DNA from 4 places in the Shewanella sp. SR44-4 genome. Region 3 is predicted to be linked to each of the others. Evidence: predicted binding sites of a transcription regulator. Region 3 holds the regulator's gene; each other region holds the start of a gene.
What was found. The regulator sigma-54, encoded in region 3, starts transcription at its own class of promoters, with help from an activator protein. The targets are predictions, from matches to a motif close to GTTGGCACGNNNNTNGNNT.
Positions count from the first base shown of each region.

Region 1: H5125_RS05205 (DUF3192 domain-containing protein) is a predicted target of sigma-54. The motif match lies at 1,116-1,134, and genes of this name have one in related genera.
Region 2: H5125_RS07555 (YccF domain-containing protein) is a predicted target of sigma-54. The motif match lies at 1,902-1,920, and genes of this name have one in related genera.
Region 4: H5125_RS07025 (PAS domain-containing sensor histidine kinase) is a predicted target of sigma-54. The motif match lies at 1,689-1,707, and genes of this name have one in related genera.

Region 1 is NZ_JACJDU010000007.1:14,726-17,942, forward strand. It holds gene H5125_RS05195 (Zn-ribbon-containing protein) at 1-659, opposite strand, end outside; gene H5125_RS05200 (hypothetical protein) at 660-1,025, opposite strand; gene H5125_RS05205 (DUF3192 domain-containing protein) at 1,186-1,569, shown strand; gene H5125_RS05210 (DUF2789 domain-containing protein) at 1,604-1,840, opposite strand; gene H5125_RS05215 (GNAT family N-acetyltransferase) at 2,014-2,643, shown strand; gene H5125_RS05220 (DUF962 domain-containing protein) at 2,713-3,021, shown strand.
Region 2 is NZ_JACJDU010000011.1:74,821-78,037, forward strand. It holds gene H5125_RS07545 (hypothetical protein) at 391-564, shown strand; gene H5125_RS07550 (1-aminocyclopropane-1-carboxylate deaminase/D-cysteine desulfhydrase) at 788-1,759, opposite strand; gene H5125_RS07555 (YccF domain-containing protein) at 1,956-2,369, shown strand; gene H5125_RS07560 (EVE domain-containing protein) at 2,526-2,993, shown strand; gene H5125_RS07565 (TIGR00266 family protein) at 3,181-3,217, opposite strand, start outside.
Region 3 is NZ_JACJDU010000001.1:59,419-62,635, forward strand. It holds gene rapZ (RNase adapter RapZ) at 1-358, opposite strand, end outside; gene ptsN (PTS IIA-like nitrogen regulatory protein PtsN) at 355-798, opposite strand; gene hpf (ribosome hibernation promoting factor) at 801-1,088, opposite strand; gene H5125_RS00240 (RNA polymerase factor sigma-54) at 1,114-2,598, opposite strand; gene lptB (LPS export ABC transporter ATP-binding protein) at 2,741-3,217, opposite strand, start outside.
Region 4 is NZ_JACJDU010000010.1:81,696-84,912, forward strand. It holds gene H5125_RS07020 (sigma-54 dependent transcriptional regulator) at 1-405, opposite strand, end outside; gene H5125_RS07025 (PAS domain-containing sensor histidine kinase) at 398-1,651, opposite strand; gene H5125_RS07030 (sigma-54 dependent transcriptional regulator) at 2,022-3,217, opposite strand, start outside.

The sequences.
Region 1 (3,217 bases), on a different contig from region 3:
GGGCGAGCTAGCTCTGCTTGCAATGATTCGCCGCCCACACGGTATAAGTAATAATAGGTGGGGATATTAGTTAAATATTCTATCCGGCCACGTAAATCCCAACCGCGTCTAAATAAGTCACTGTCCGCTCGAGTGATCTCATCCAAAGCTGCAAACTCTGCTTTAGTGGCTGCGGCCATTTGCAGTTCATCGCATGCTTGCCACTCTGTTTGCCATTTTATGATGCGTTTGTGATCGCCATTAAAAGTAGCAGGCAGCTGATAAAGAGGTATTGGTAACAGGTTATCGCCATTACGCAGTGGCGAACACATATGCACATAACTGGTATACAGCAGTTGCCATGAAGGCGTATCGGTATTGCTGGCTTCGGAGTTAATGTCTTGGCCGATGAATTTCTCTCTAGGAGCCAATAGCTTAGCTGCAGTTAGGCCTGCTAAGGCCACTTTTACCCATGGGCTACTGTGGCGGTTAGCTAAGCTGGTTTTTTCAGGTAACAGCAAACGAACTCTAAATTCACCGTCATTAAAGGCGACCGCAAATTCACGTCCTAAAATTTGTCCATTAGCTCGTAAGGCTTCAAGAAAAGCGTTAATGGCTTTCTCTACCGTCTCAATAGTCGTATCGGCAAAACATTCAAAGCGTAGTTCGGTGACAAACATCTATTGGTCAGCCTTATTATTGATTATGTTGCTTTGAGCCATATTATTTTGTAATTGGTTTTCTAACTCAGTAACTCGTTGGGTTAGCTGACTAATATGTTGTTGTAGGGTCATAACCTGTTGAATCACTTGAGTAAGATCGGGTTGATCATGTGATGGGACATCGGCTATTGATGGAATGTCTGCTAATTCCGGTAAATGTTGCCACTCAGATTTAGGCAGCGCCTTAAATTGTTGTAAACCTTGGATAAGGGTAGGCATCGGAATGCTATTGCCTAAACGACTTTTTATCAGCGCCAAGCTGGGCGTATGCCCATTGTTAGCAATTGATTTTGCTGCGGCAAGTACTTGTTCAATTGGACTCATTGTTGGTTTAATTCCTTAATTCCATATAGTGAGATTAACTAATTTCTTGTTGAGTTAAAACATAAAGCTATATAAATCAGTATATTATTTTATGGCACGATTTTGGCTTAAAGGATCTGTAAATACAATGCGGATTTTATTTTAACAAAAAGGATGCAACATGAAATTAAAACTTATCGCAGCGGCATTAATTGGCGCTACATCACTAGGATTAAGTGGTTGTGTTATTAGTGTCGGAGACCATGAATCGGGTAAAAGTGCTGATTATTGGCAAGTGCAACAAGATAAAAATCGTGATCTGTTGAGCAAATTGTCTATGGGAATGAGCAGTGATCAAGTCACAACCTTAATGGGAACGGCTGATTTTAGTGAAGCTTATACCAAGTCGGCTCAAAATAATGCAGAGCAATCCATCAAAGTGTTGTTTTATCGTACCCAATGGGCAGAAGGCGATGGTAAAACAACCAAAGATGAATGCACGCCAATTGTGTTCAAAGATGACGTTTTAGTGGGCTGGGGTGATACCGCCTACAGACAGCACTAATTGCCGAGTGAGGTTATCCGACATTAAGTGTTAATTACAATTTAGCTCGCATCATCACGTCCAATTGGTCAATCACTTCTGACCATTGGGCGTCTTGTAATAATGCCTCTTTTAAAAATGCTTTTTGACCTGAATTCCAGCAATCGGCATCAGTAATTAATGTGTGTTTATCCAGTTTGTTTTGGATAACAAAGTCGTCGATTCCCTCTTGATCGTGAGGCAAACCTAATTGCTTAAATAAGTGACTTAAATCATTTGATGTAGTGTCCATTTGGCGCATTCCTTATGATGGTTAGATAAACAATTTTAGTATCCGTCTTGATGAGATAAATTGCAAACAACTGACACTCACAATCGCTAACAGGCAAAATGGGTAAACAAAACTTGTACAATGTTTCAAACTTGTTAAGTTAAGTTTAGCGAGTTAACCAACAAGGAATAATAATGGACAATAACACCTTGGAAACTTTACGTGCAGTATATTTGACGGCAGAAGACTTACGAGTCGCAGCTTCTATTCTTTATAACGCTTATCATGATGATCCCTATTTTATCGAGGTACTTGGGCAAGATGACAATCAACAATACGAACAGAAACTTCGCGCGGCGATTCGTGAAGAGTTAAATGAACTGTGGCAACAAGAACAACCTTTAATTGGCTTATTTGACGGTGACCGTTTAATTGGAGTTGCCTGTGTGATTACGCAACAAGTACCTTTGGGTGAGGGGCGTTATTGGCATTGGCGTTTTAAAATGATGTTGGGTACAGGATGGAAATCAACTCAAGGGTTAATGCAAAAAGAGACCTGCATTTTAGAACATCTTCCTTCGCAAAAATGCGGGGTTTTGCAATTTATTGCCTTATCCCCCAATGAGCAGCAAAAAGGTTATGGTGCCAAGTTAATTCAAGCGGTATTGAGTTGGTGTGATGAGCAACCTGGGCTTGATGGCATTGGGGTATTTGTGAGTAACTCTTCGCACCATCAAGCATTCGTGAAACAAGAATTTGTCAGCATTGCCACTGTGAGTATTGGCAATATTGAAGGTGAAATATTGTTTTACAGTAAGGCATAGTGTCTAAAATGAAAATAATCTAATACTAACAGAGCATACCATTAGCGAGTTGTTAATAAGGAGTGAGTAATGGAACCTAAGCGTTATTCTTCATTTGCAGAGTTTTATCCATTTTATCTGTCGCAACATCAAGATCCCGTTTGTCGAAGACTGCATTACATTGGCAGTAGCATTATTTTAGTGATCATTATTAACACTTTGATTAACCAACATTGGTGGCAGTTATTGTGGTTGCCGGTAGTCGGTTATGGTTTTGCATGGTTAGGGCATTTTATATTTGAAAAAAATCGCCCCGCAACATTCACTTATCCGCTATACAGCTTATGGGCAGATTGGGTCATGTTTGGTCAAATGATAAGGCGTTTATGGCGCAAATAACCCTGGAAGTATTAACTTGCTCACGCTTTTGTAAGCAATATCCTACAAGTGTGTAAGGGATCTTATCTAAAGTTGTCAGTGTTTAACGTTATAAATTATTGTTAATCTTTTAAAATCAGGTAATTACATTTTTCTAACGATTTACTGACATGTGGGATGTGTATTTAAATGGAGTTGAGTGACTTTTATCGGCGTT
Region 2 (3,217 bases), on a different contig from region 3:
CTACCTGTAAGTCTGCTCAACTTCACTTCGTAAATAAACCCAAGACAAGCTTCTGTACATCGTTTTTGATTTCAATTGATTTCTGTTGATATGATAATTTAAATTATATTCACGTCATCTTGTTGTCATAAAACTATGTTTAACTTACAAAGTTAAGTACTAAATATGTATTAATTTTTTTATGGCTATATGTCATGTGACAACATCAATGTTGCAAGCATAAAATAGACCTTAATCAACTATTTACATATCAACACTTGATTAGTGAGTAAAGGATAGGTTAAGTTAAATCTCGAAACATTAATCTTTTGCAACACTAAAAAATGCCAAGGATATTTTATTGAACAATTTTCTCACCTAATGGTGAATATATAAGAAGGAGTGTGACCTATGTCATACAACATGAATGGACACGAAATTTCAGTTAGCTTTCCGGTTAACTCTATCTCGTCAAACAAGAATTCAATTGCTTTTACCGACAGCCTAGGTAAAAACAAAAAAACCTTTTCAAAACGTATTGAAGCATTAAACTTCATGAAATGGTTAATCTCTGCCAATAAGTAATACCCCCTAACGCTTTGCGTTAATCATTTGCTCTGTTATTTAATAAACTCATTTCTCGGTATTCTCCTCTCACTTACCGATGTTTATTAAAACAGAGCAAAATGAATAACTCACTCGCATCATTTTAAGTTATTCTTCAGCGTTACATCCCAGTTAACCCCTCTAAAACATCTAATTTTATATCAACAACTTATAGAAAAAACATCTTGCATTCATCCTGTAATCAAACCGAGTGCGAAAACTTTCGTTGGTATCTTGGCAACATCGTTTTATTTCCCAAGACTCCCCCCTGATGTATATAAAGAATATCGGTTGCACTGACAGTATTACTATTCAAATAATGTTGTAACACTAGAAATCCAACCGGGTCGTACAATAATTCAAATTCAATTCCCGACTGGCATACTGTATTCCACATATCAAAACAACGTCGTGATAGTTTGCCAAAATGATATTTATAACCATCATTAATAATTTTAGGAAAATAAACCTCATCGACTAATTGTGAGAATTGTTGACGTAAATATTCATCCCCTCCCACAGTACTGCAAGTTAACACCTCAATGGTAAAAACTTTCGTTAATGATAAATGAGCCAATTGTTGAGTAAGTTGTTTATTTAAATAAGCCGCAGTGGTCCCCGTACCTGAGGGTAAAAATACCTTTAGCTTATTTTTTTGTTGATCTTGCGCCCATTGAATAATTTCACAGGCAAGTTGTGTTATCCCGGTTTCGGCATACTCACAACGCCCACCTTCAGGAATAAAAAGTAATTGTTTTTTATCTGCGTAGCTTGGATTCGATGAAACAATATATTGCATCGCATCGTCTAAATGCATACTTTGAAGATTTTCAACATCGGTCAAATGACTAACATCAATAATATTGGCGCCATTTTGTATCGCAGCGGCATAATTGCCTTGAGGATGTTGTAATAAAAACTCGCTGATATGGCTTACATAGTAATCAAATTTCCACCCTTGCCGCTTAGCCAATACTGACATGGAATATAATGAGTTGGCTTGGGCCGAACCCGATGCCACTAGCTGGGTAACATGTGAATAATCATGATGCAAAAAATGATAAAATTTACGTGCTTTATTACCACTAAAGTCAGCATGTAATAAATCATCTCTTTTAATGTAGATGCTGCGTCCAGCAAAGTTCATCGTTTGCACTGGGCTTATCGAAAACATGAATTGTCTCAATCAACTGTAATATGAGCATTTTAACTAAAAAATGATAAATCTCATCGATTCATTTGCGTGAATCCTCGCACTGTTCTACTTTTACAATACCACAGCAACACTTAATCCTTAATAATCAACAAATTGAAAACATGGCATGAAAATGGCTTTATATTGAGAATATTGACTATTGATAGGAATGAAAATGTCTCTTTTACGCTTAATCTTTAATATTGCTTGGTTTTTAATGGGTGGTTTTGTTATGGGACTAGCTTGGTGGTTTGTTGGAGTACTGTGCTTTATCAGTATCATTGGCATCCCATTTGGTCGTGCTTGTTTTGTTATTGGCGAACTGGCTTTCTGGCCATTTGGACAAGAGACCGTTAACCGGAAACACATTTCAGGCCAAGAAGATATTGGCACTGGCACGTTAGGTTTGGTGGGTAATGTAATATGGTTTTTATGCTTTGGTATTTGGCTCGCGATTGGTCATCTAGTCCATGCTCTGGCTTGTTTTGTAACGATTATAGGTATTCCGTTCGCGTTACAACATCTTAAGTTGGCCTTATTAAGTTTAACCCCTATTGGTCAAACCGTTATTGCCAAACCGACTTATTAACATTCGTTAATAACCGCTGAATGACCACTATTGTAAAAAGCCGATAGCATAATGCTGTCGGCTTTTTATTTGCCTAATCGTATCTGCACCGTGTACATTGCCATTCTTAAGCACTGAAAGGTTATTAAGTCACTTTAAAGACAATAATGGGATCACATGAACTATTGGTTAATGAAGTCTGAACCAGACGACTTTAGTATTGATAATCTACAGATGAGTAAGCAGCAAACTGTTGCTTGGCAAGGTATTCGTAACTATCAAGCACGTAATTATATTCGCGATCAAATTACACTGGGCGATGTAGTGTTGTTTTACCACTCTAGCTGTAAAGTTCCTGCCATTGTGGGTTTAGCAAAAATTAGCAGTGAAGCTCAAATTGATAGCAGTGCTTTTGATAACCGTTCACCGTATTTTGATGCAAAATCTAACGCTAATGCGCCTCGATGGTGGCAAGTCGATATTCAATTTATGGCCAAATTTTCTAAGCCTGTGAGCTTGAAGCAATTGAAAGCCGATCCCGCGCTGCAAGATATGGTATTAGTGGCTAAAGGTGCCCGCCTGAGTATTCAGCCCGTCACACAGTTGCACTACCAACACATTATGCAACTAACAACCTTAGAATAATAACGTTAGATTGATGACCTTGCATCGGTAACCTTGAATTAAAACAGACCAGCTTGTCAGCCGACCAGTAAACATCTTCTTTAAATCAGCCTCCTAAAGACAGCTCAGACTACGTAAACACTATTAGCTATAAATAGTCTGAGCTCAAATACTAACGGCACAGTGATAAGATCACGCAATGCCCATACTAGTTAATCATTCGCCCTATTCCGCCAAGTACAGAA
Region 3 (3,217 bases):
CTTCTAGTTTTATCGCTTCTTGCAGTGAAATATGATTTTTAGATAACGGGTGTAATCGACGTGTTTCGCTGTAACGTTTAAGCAATACTTTGTCATTGGAATTTAAAAAGAAACTGATAATTTCAGTGTCATTTTGAAGTAGTGCCAATTGGTCTTGAAGCACTTTACCTTGTTCTGCAATGTTACGAACATCAACGCTAATCGCAACCAAATCATTACTGCCTTTAAGCTGGGCTAATAATGTGCCAATGAGTGGTAAAGGCAAATTATCAACACAATAATATCCTAGGTCTTCTAATACTCTCAGGGCAACGGATTTCCCTGAGCCTGAACGTCCCGATACTATAACTAGTTTCATGCAGTAATAACCTGATAAAGTTCTGTTGCGTCGTGAGTTTTACGAAGCTGTTTCAATATTTGCTTATCGCTTAACTTTTGGGCCATGCTCGATAACGTGCCTAAATGTTGTTGGCACTGGTCTGCAGGGACTAACAAAGCAAATAAAAGATCCACGGGTTGCTTATCGATTGCATCAAAGGCAATGGCTTCTTCACATTTAATAAATATCGCGATAGGGTGATCGATGGTCGTTAATCTACCATGAGGTATCGCAATGCCATTTCCTATACCTGTGCTACCCATTTTCTCTCTCGCTAACAGGCTTTCAAAAACCTCTTGCGAAGACAGGGTTGGGTACTGGGCAGCGACTAAATTGCTGATGAGTTCCAGTACTTTTTTCTTACTGCCCGGTGTGGCACAGGTAGTGCATTCCGGCTGCAGAATGGTACAAAGTTCCATCGTTAGTGTTTTGTATTCTTCTCTTTGTGTTTAATTACCTGACGGTCGAGTTTATCGATCAGGGCGTCTATTGCAGCATACATATCAGTACTTTCTGACATTGCAAAAATTTCTGCGCCATTAATGTTGATTTTGGCTTCTGCTTTTTGTTGTAATTTTTCTACATTGAGCACAACGTGTACATTATGGATCTGATCGAAGTGTCGTTCAAGCTTTGAAAATTTACTGTGGATGTATTCACGTAAAGATTCTGTTATTTCGACATGACGTCCAGTCAGACTTATTTGCATAAAAAATCCTCCATTGCCTAGTAGGTTATAAACTCTTACGTTGGTTTGAGGGCGGGATCATCATTGCTTCACGGTATTTTGCTATCGTACGACGAGCAACGTTTATGCCCTGTTCTGCCAGAAGCTGAGCCATTTTACTGTCACTCAGTGGTTTTTTCTGGTTTTCTGCGGCAACCAGCTTTTTGATAAAAGCACGAATGGCCGTTGATGAGCATTCCCCGCCATCGTCAGTACTGACATGGCTAGAGAAGAAGTATTTTAGTTCAAATAAGCCACGAGGGGTGTGCATATATTTTTGTGTGGTGACTCGTGAAATGGTCGATTCATGCATTTCTACGGCTTCAGCGATATCATTGAGCACCATAGGCTTCATGGCTTCTTCGCCATATTCAAAAAAGCCTTGCTGAAATTGCACAATGCAATTTGCCACTTTAAGTAAAGTATCATTACGGCTTTCAATACTTTTAATAAACCATTTAGCCTCTTGCAGATGGCCTCGAATAAATTGACTATCCGACGGGTTTTTACTGCCTCTAGCCATGGCTGCATATTGCTGATTAACACCAATTTTAGGCATGTTGTCTGGGTTTAACTCTACTACCCAACGGCCATTTTTCTTTAATACTGTGACATCGGGAATCACGTATTCATCATCCATGGGGGTAATTAATAAGCCCGGACGAGGATTGAGTGTCTGGATTAGAGTGATTGCGTCACGTAACTCATTTTCTTTTAGTTTTGTTTTACGCATCAATAATCTGAAATCACGGCCAGCAATTAACTCTAAATAGCCTTTAATTAACAAACGGGCATTATCGATATGGGGTGTGTCGTTAGAGTATTGCGCTAATTGAATAAATAGGCATTCGCTTAAATCACGTGCTGCAACACCCACAGGATCAAAGTGTTGAACGCGTTTTAATACCGCCTCAACCTCATCGAGTTCCACATTTTCATCACCCATGGCTTCGAGAATATCTTCGGTACTTTGGGTTAGATAACCGCGTTCATCAATGGCATCAATAATGGCGGTGGCAATGGCGAGATCGGTGTCTGAAAATGGAGTGAGATTTTTTTGCCATTCTAAGTGTTCGTACAGACCTTCGGTGGTTTCACCTTGAAAGGGCATGTCGTCATCGCGCATGCTTGCACTGCCTGAACCTGACATAGGTGAGGCTGTGTATACTTCATCCCATGTGGTATCCATGGCTAAATCATCCATGGTTTCTTTGGTCATGGATTCTGTTATGTCGACGGTGGAAGTGTCTTTTTCGACATTAACAATACTGTTGTCACTAAAGTCTGTATCCGCTTGGTCGCGGTTTTCTTTTAAGGAGTCTTTTGCTTCAGAAAACTCATCTTCTATTTCAAGCAATGGATTTGAATCTAATGCTTGTTGGATTTCCTGCTGTAGCTCCAATGACGATAATTGCAGTAAGCGAATGGCTTGCTGCAATTGTGGGGTCATGGTTAAGTGTTGACCCATTTTAAGTTGGAGTGACGCTTTCATTTACCGCTTATCCCTAGATGATTTTCCATAAAAATGACAATCTCGAACTATAATGGATTGCCATAAACATCAATGACATTTAACGTTGTTTAGGTATCGTTCAATGAAATGAGTTAGCTAGACTAAAAGGCCAGTAAAGTAACTATAGCTTGAATTGTTCACCTAAGTACACAGCTCGAACTTGTTGATTACTTAATATCTCATCAGGTGTGCCTTCGGCAATTAAATTACCCTGGCTGACGATATAGGCTCGCTCACAAACGTCTAGCGTTTCACGTACGTTATGGTCGGTAATTAATACCCCTAAACCGCGATTTTTAAGTTGTTGGATGATTTTTTTAATGTCGATGACCGAAATAGGATCAACACCAGCAAAGGGCTCATCAAGCAAAATAAATTTTGGATTAGCAGCTAAAGCGCGCGCAATTTCAACTCGACGACGTTCACCACCCGATAACGACATACCTTGGCTGTCGCGTATGTGAGTAATGTGGAACTCTTCGAGTAGGTGCTCAAGCTGTTCAATACGTTGGTCTGTGCTGAGCTCTTTGCGAGTTTGCAGTACGGCCATTATGTTGTCGTAAACGGTGAGCTTGCGGAAAATACTGGCTTCTTGTGG
Region 4 (3,217 bases), on a different contig from region 3:
ACTTTTCTCATCTGCTACCACGGGTTTATCATGATTTTGTTTTAAAGGTAAATAGCGTGACACCTGATTCAATAACACTTCAGGCGCAAACGGTTTAGCAAGATAATCCACCGCGCCTAATTTCATCGCACTCACGGCACTGTTAATAGTGGCATAAGCAGTCATTAACAATACTGGCAATTTAGGTTGGTTTTGTTGTAAATAGCTTAACAAGCCCATGCCACCAATACCGTCCATTTGCACATCGCTAATCACCAAATCAAATTGGTTGGCTTTTAGGGCCAAAATGGCCTCTTCAGCGCTACCTACATCAATACAGTCGTAATGGGCAAGCATGAGGGTATCAAGCAATGCCTCACGTAAATCAGCATCATCTTCAACTAATAGAATATTTGCTTCAGCCACGCTTCACCTCCTGATGACTTGCTTTGTTCATGTGTGGAAAGCTCAATCTAATATGGCAACCCATACCCGGCTTACACGACAATTGAATTTGTCCACCATGGTTACGCACTACCGACTGCACAACCGCTAAACCTAACCCTGTACCCTGGCTTTTAGTGGTAAAAAAGGGTTCAAGGATTTGTTGTTGCATTGACGGCTCGAGCCCTTTGCCATTGTCGATGACATCTAACAATAGCCCATCAGGTGTCTCGCTGGCACTGACCTTTATTTTTGTGGCGCCCGCTTCAATGCTATTCATCACTAGATTATTAACTGCAGAACTAAGTGCATTAGCATTGGCAAGCATCAATGAATGTGAAGTATCTTCCACAACAAGCTGGCAATGTTTTTTATCGGCAATCGGTTCGCAGCTGGCCATTACTTGACTAATTATTTCGTCCATTGAGACTGATTCAGCCATCCCATCCTGACGTCCCCTTGCCATTAGCAACATGTCATTAACTTGACGTTCTAGCTCATTAAGCCGGTCGACCAATTTAGATTGAAACTTAGACCGGGCAGAATCAGATAATTTAGGGCTAGCAAGATTAGAGGCATACAGCAAAGCGGCAGACAATGGGGTGCGCACCTGATGTGCTAATGTCGCCACCATTTTGCCTAATGCTGATAAACGTTGTAAATGAGACAGGTTTTTCTGCAATAAACGCGTTTCGGTGAGATCGGTTAACACAATTAACTGCCCAGGTTCAGGCGCTAATGGCGTAATAGCCAATTTTACTCGTCGACCATTTTTAAGCGACACTTCATGGCCGTCATCATCTTGTGGGGCAAAAGCACGATGAATAATATCAAACCAACGGGCCCCCTGCAGAGGTCGTCCTAAGAGTTCGGTTGCAACTGGATTGGCTAACGTAACCACACCGTCACCATCAAGGATCACCACACCAGATGGCATGGCTTGAAGAATATGCGCCATTTGATTTGACATATTGGCGGCCTTACTAGAATAAGTACTGATAACCGGAGTGGCTGAGTTAGTTACTGAGTTAGTGGCAGAATTAGTGACTGAGTTAGTGACTAAGCTGCTAGCAAAGCTGGCAGCAAAGTTCACATTGCGTTGCTGTACTGAATTAGCCCCAATAGCTGGCGATTCCGCCTCTGTATCAGTTGTGGTGATAGACGAAGCTGACACAGGTAACTCATAGTCTGAATGATCTGTATGTGTTAACGCTCGTGCTAAATACATGGTCGCTCCGTCAAAAAAATAACATTTGACTAGCTGAATGCATTTACTGTGCCAAGCAATTTCTTATAGTAATAGAAGCATCGGCAGACCGTGTTTTAAGCCAGTGATAAAGCAACATACTTATGAGTTTAGTTCATTGGCCTTACCACATTTTGCAAAACCAATATTTCGGCCAGCATTCAATAAAACTACTTAATCGCAATACTATCTAGCGGTAACAATATATTACTTCTCAAGTTAAAAATATTTGCTGTGCCAAGCTATTATCTCAAGCACTAGAAACATGAGATCATTAATTTTTCAGTTACTGATAAACGAAAAAACACACCTGAGGGTGTGTTTTTATAAAATCCAAAATTCAGATAATGGTCTAGTCTTTACTCAAACCATATTTACGCATTTTCTCGACTAATGTTGTACGGCGAATACCCAACATTTCGGCGGCTCTTGCTACCACACTGTCTTGCTGCTCAAGTGCTTGACGGATCATGTCGATTTCTAATTCCGCTAGTAAGTCTTTTAAATTAACCCCTTCTGGCGGCAATTCACTAGGGAAACGCGTTTCTGGTATTTCAACAGGTTCTTCATCACTGAATATTGAAGCTAAAGCATCGCGCTCCAATTGTTCTTCACTGATTTCAACACAATATTCTGGTACCTCTATGTAACGGTACTTATGCGGTAAATCATTAACGTCGACTAATCCACCAGGAAACAAGATGGTTAAACGCTCTACCAAGTTTGATAATTCACGCACATTACCAGACCAAGGGTGTTCTTTTAACGATTCTATCGCACGTTGAGTAAAACGGACCTTACCGCGGCCTTCATTAAACACTCGGCTAACTAATTCGTGCAACAGTAGCGGCACATCGTCACGACGCTCACTTAAACCTGGCATCTCAATTGGGAACACATTGAGTCGATAATATAAATCTTCACGAAATGTGTTATCCACAATCATGGTTTCAAGGTCACGATGCGTTGCGGCAACGATACGCACATCAGTAGCAATTGTTTTGCTGCCACCGACACGTTCAAATACCTTTTCTTGCAACACACGTAACAACTTAACTTGCATTTGCAGCGGCATATCGCCAATTTCATCTAAAAATAGCGTGCCACCTTCTGCCAATTCAAAACGGCCTTTACGAGATGATATCGCCCCAGTGAAAGAGCCTTTTTCATGGCCAAACAATTCACTTTCAAGTAATTCAGCAGGAATCGCACCACAATTGACCGGAATAAACGGTCCATCACGTCGTTCAGATAAATAATGAATATTACGCGCTACAACTTCTTTACCGGTACCCGATTGACCCAATACTAATACGGTCGCATCAGAACTTGAAACTTGGTTAATCAAATGGCGGACTTTAGCAATACCTTCACTGCGGCCGACTAAGCTTCGGAATAGTTTGGTTTGATTACCATTAGTTAAAGTGTGTTCTCGCTTGGCTTGGCCAAAAACTTGGCAAAAATGCAGCAGTTCAGTCAATTGCGGGTAATTTATCGGCTCTTCAATTGTTCCGAGCATGTTGGATACATTGGCATCAGTATCGCCTA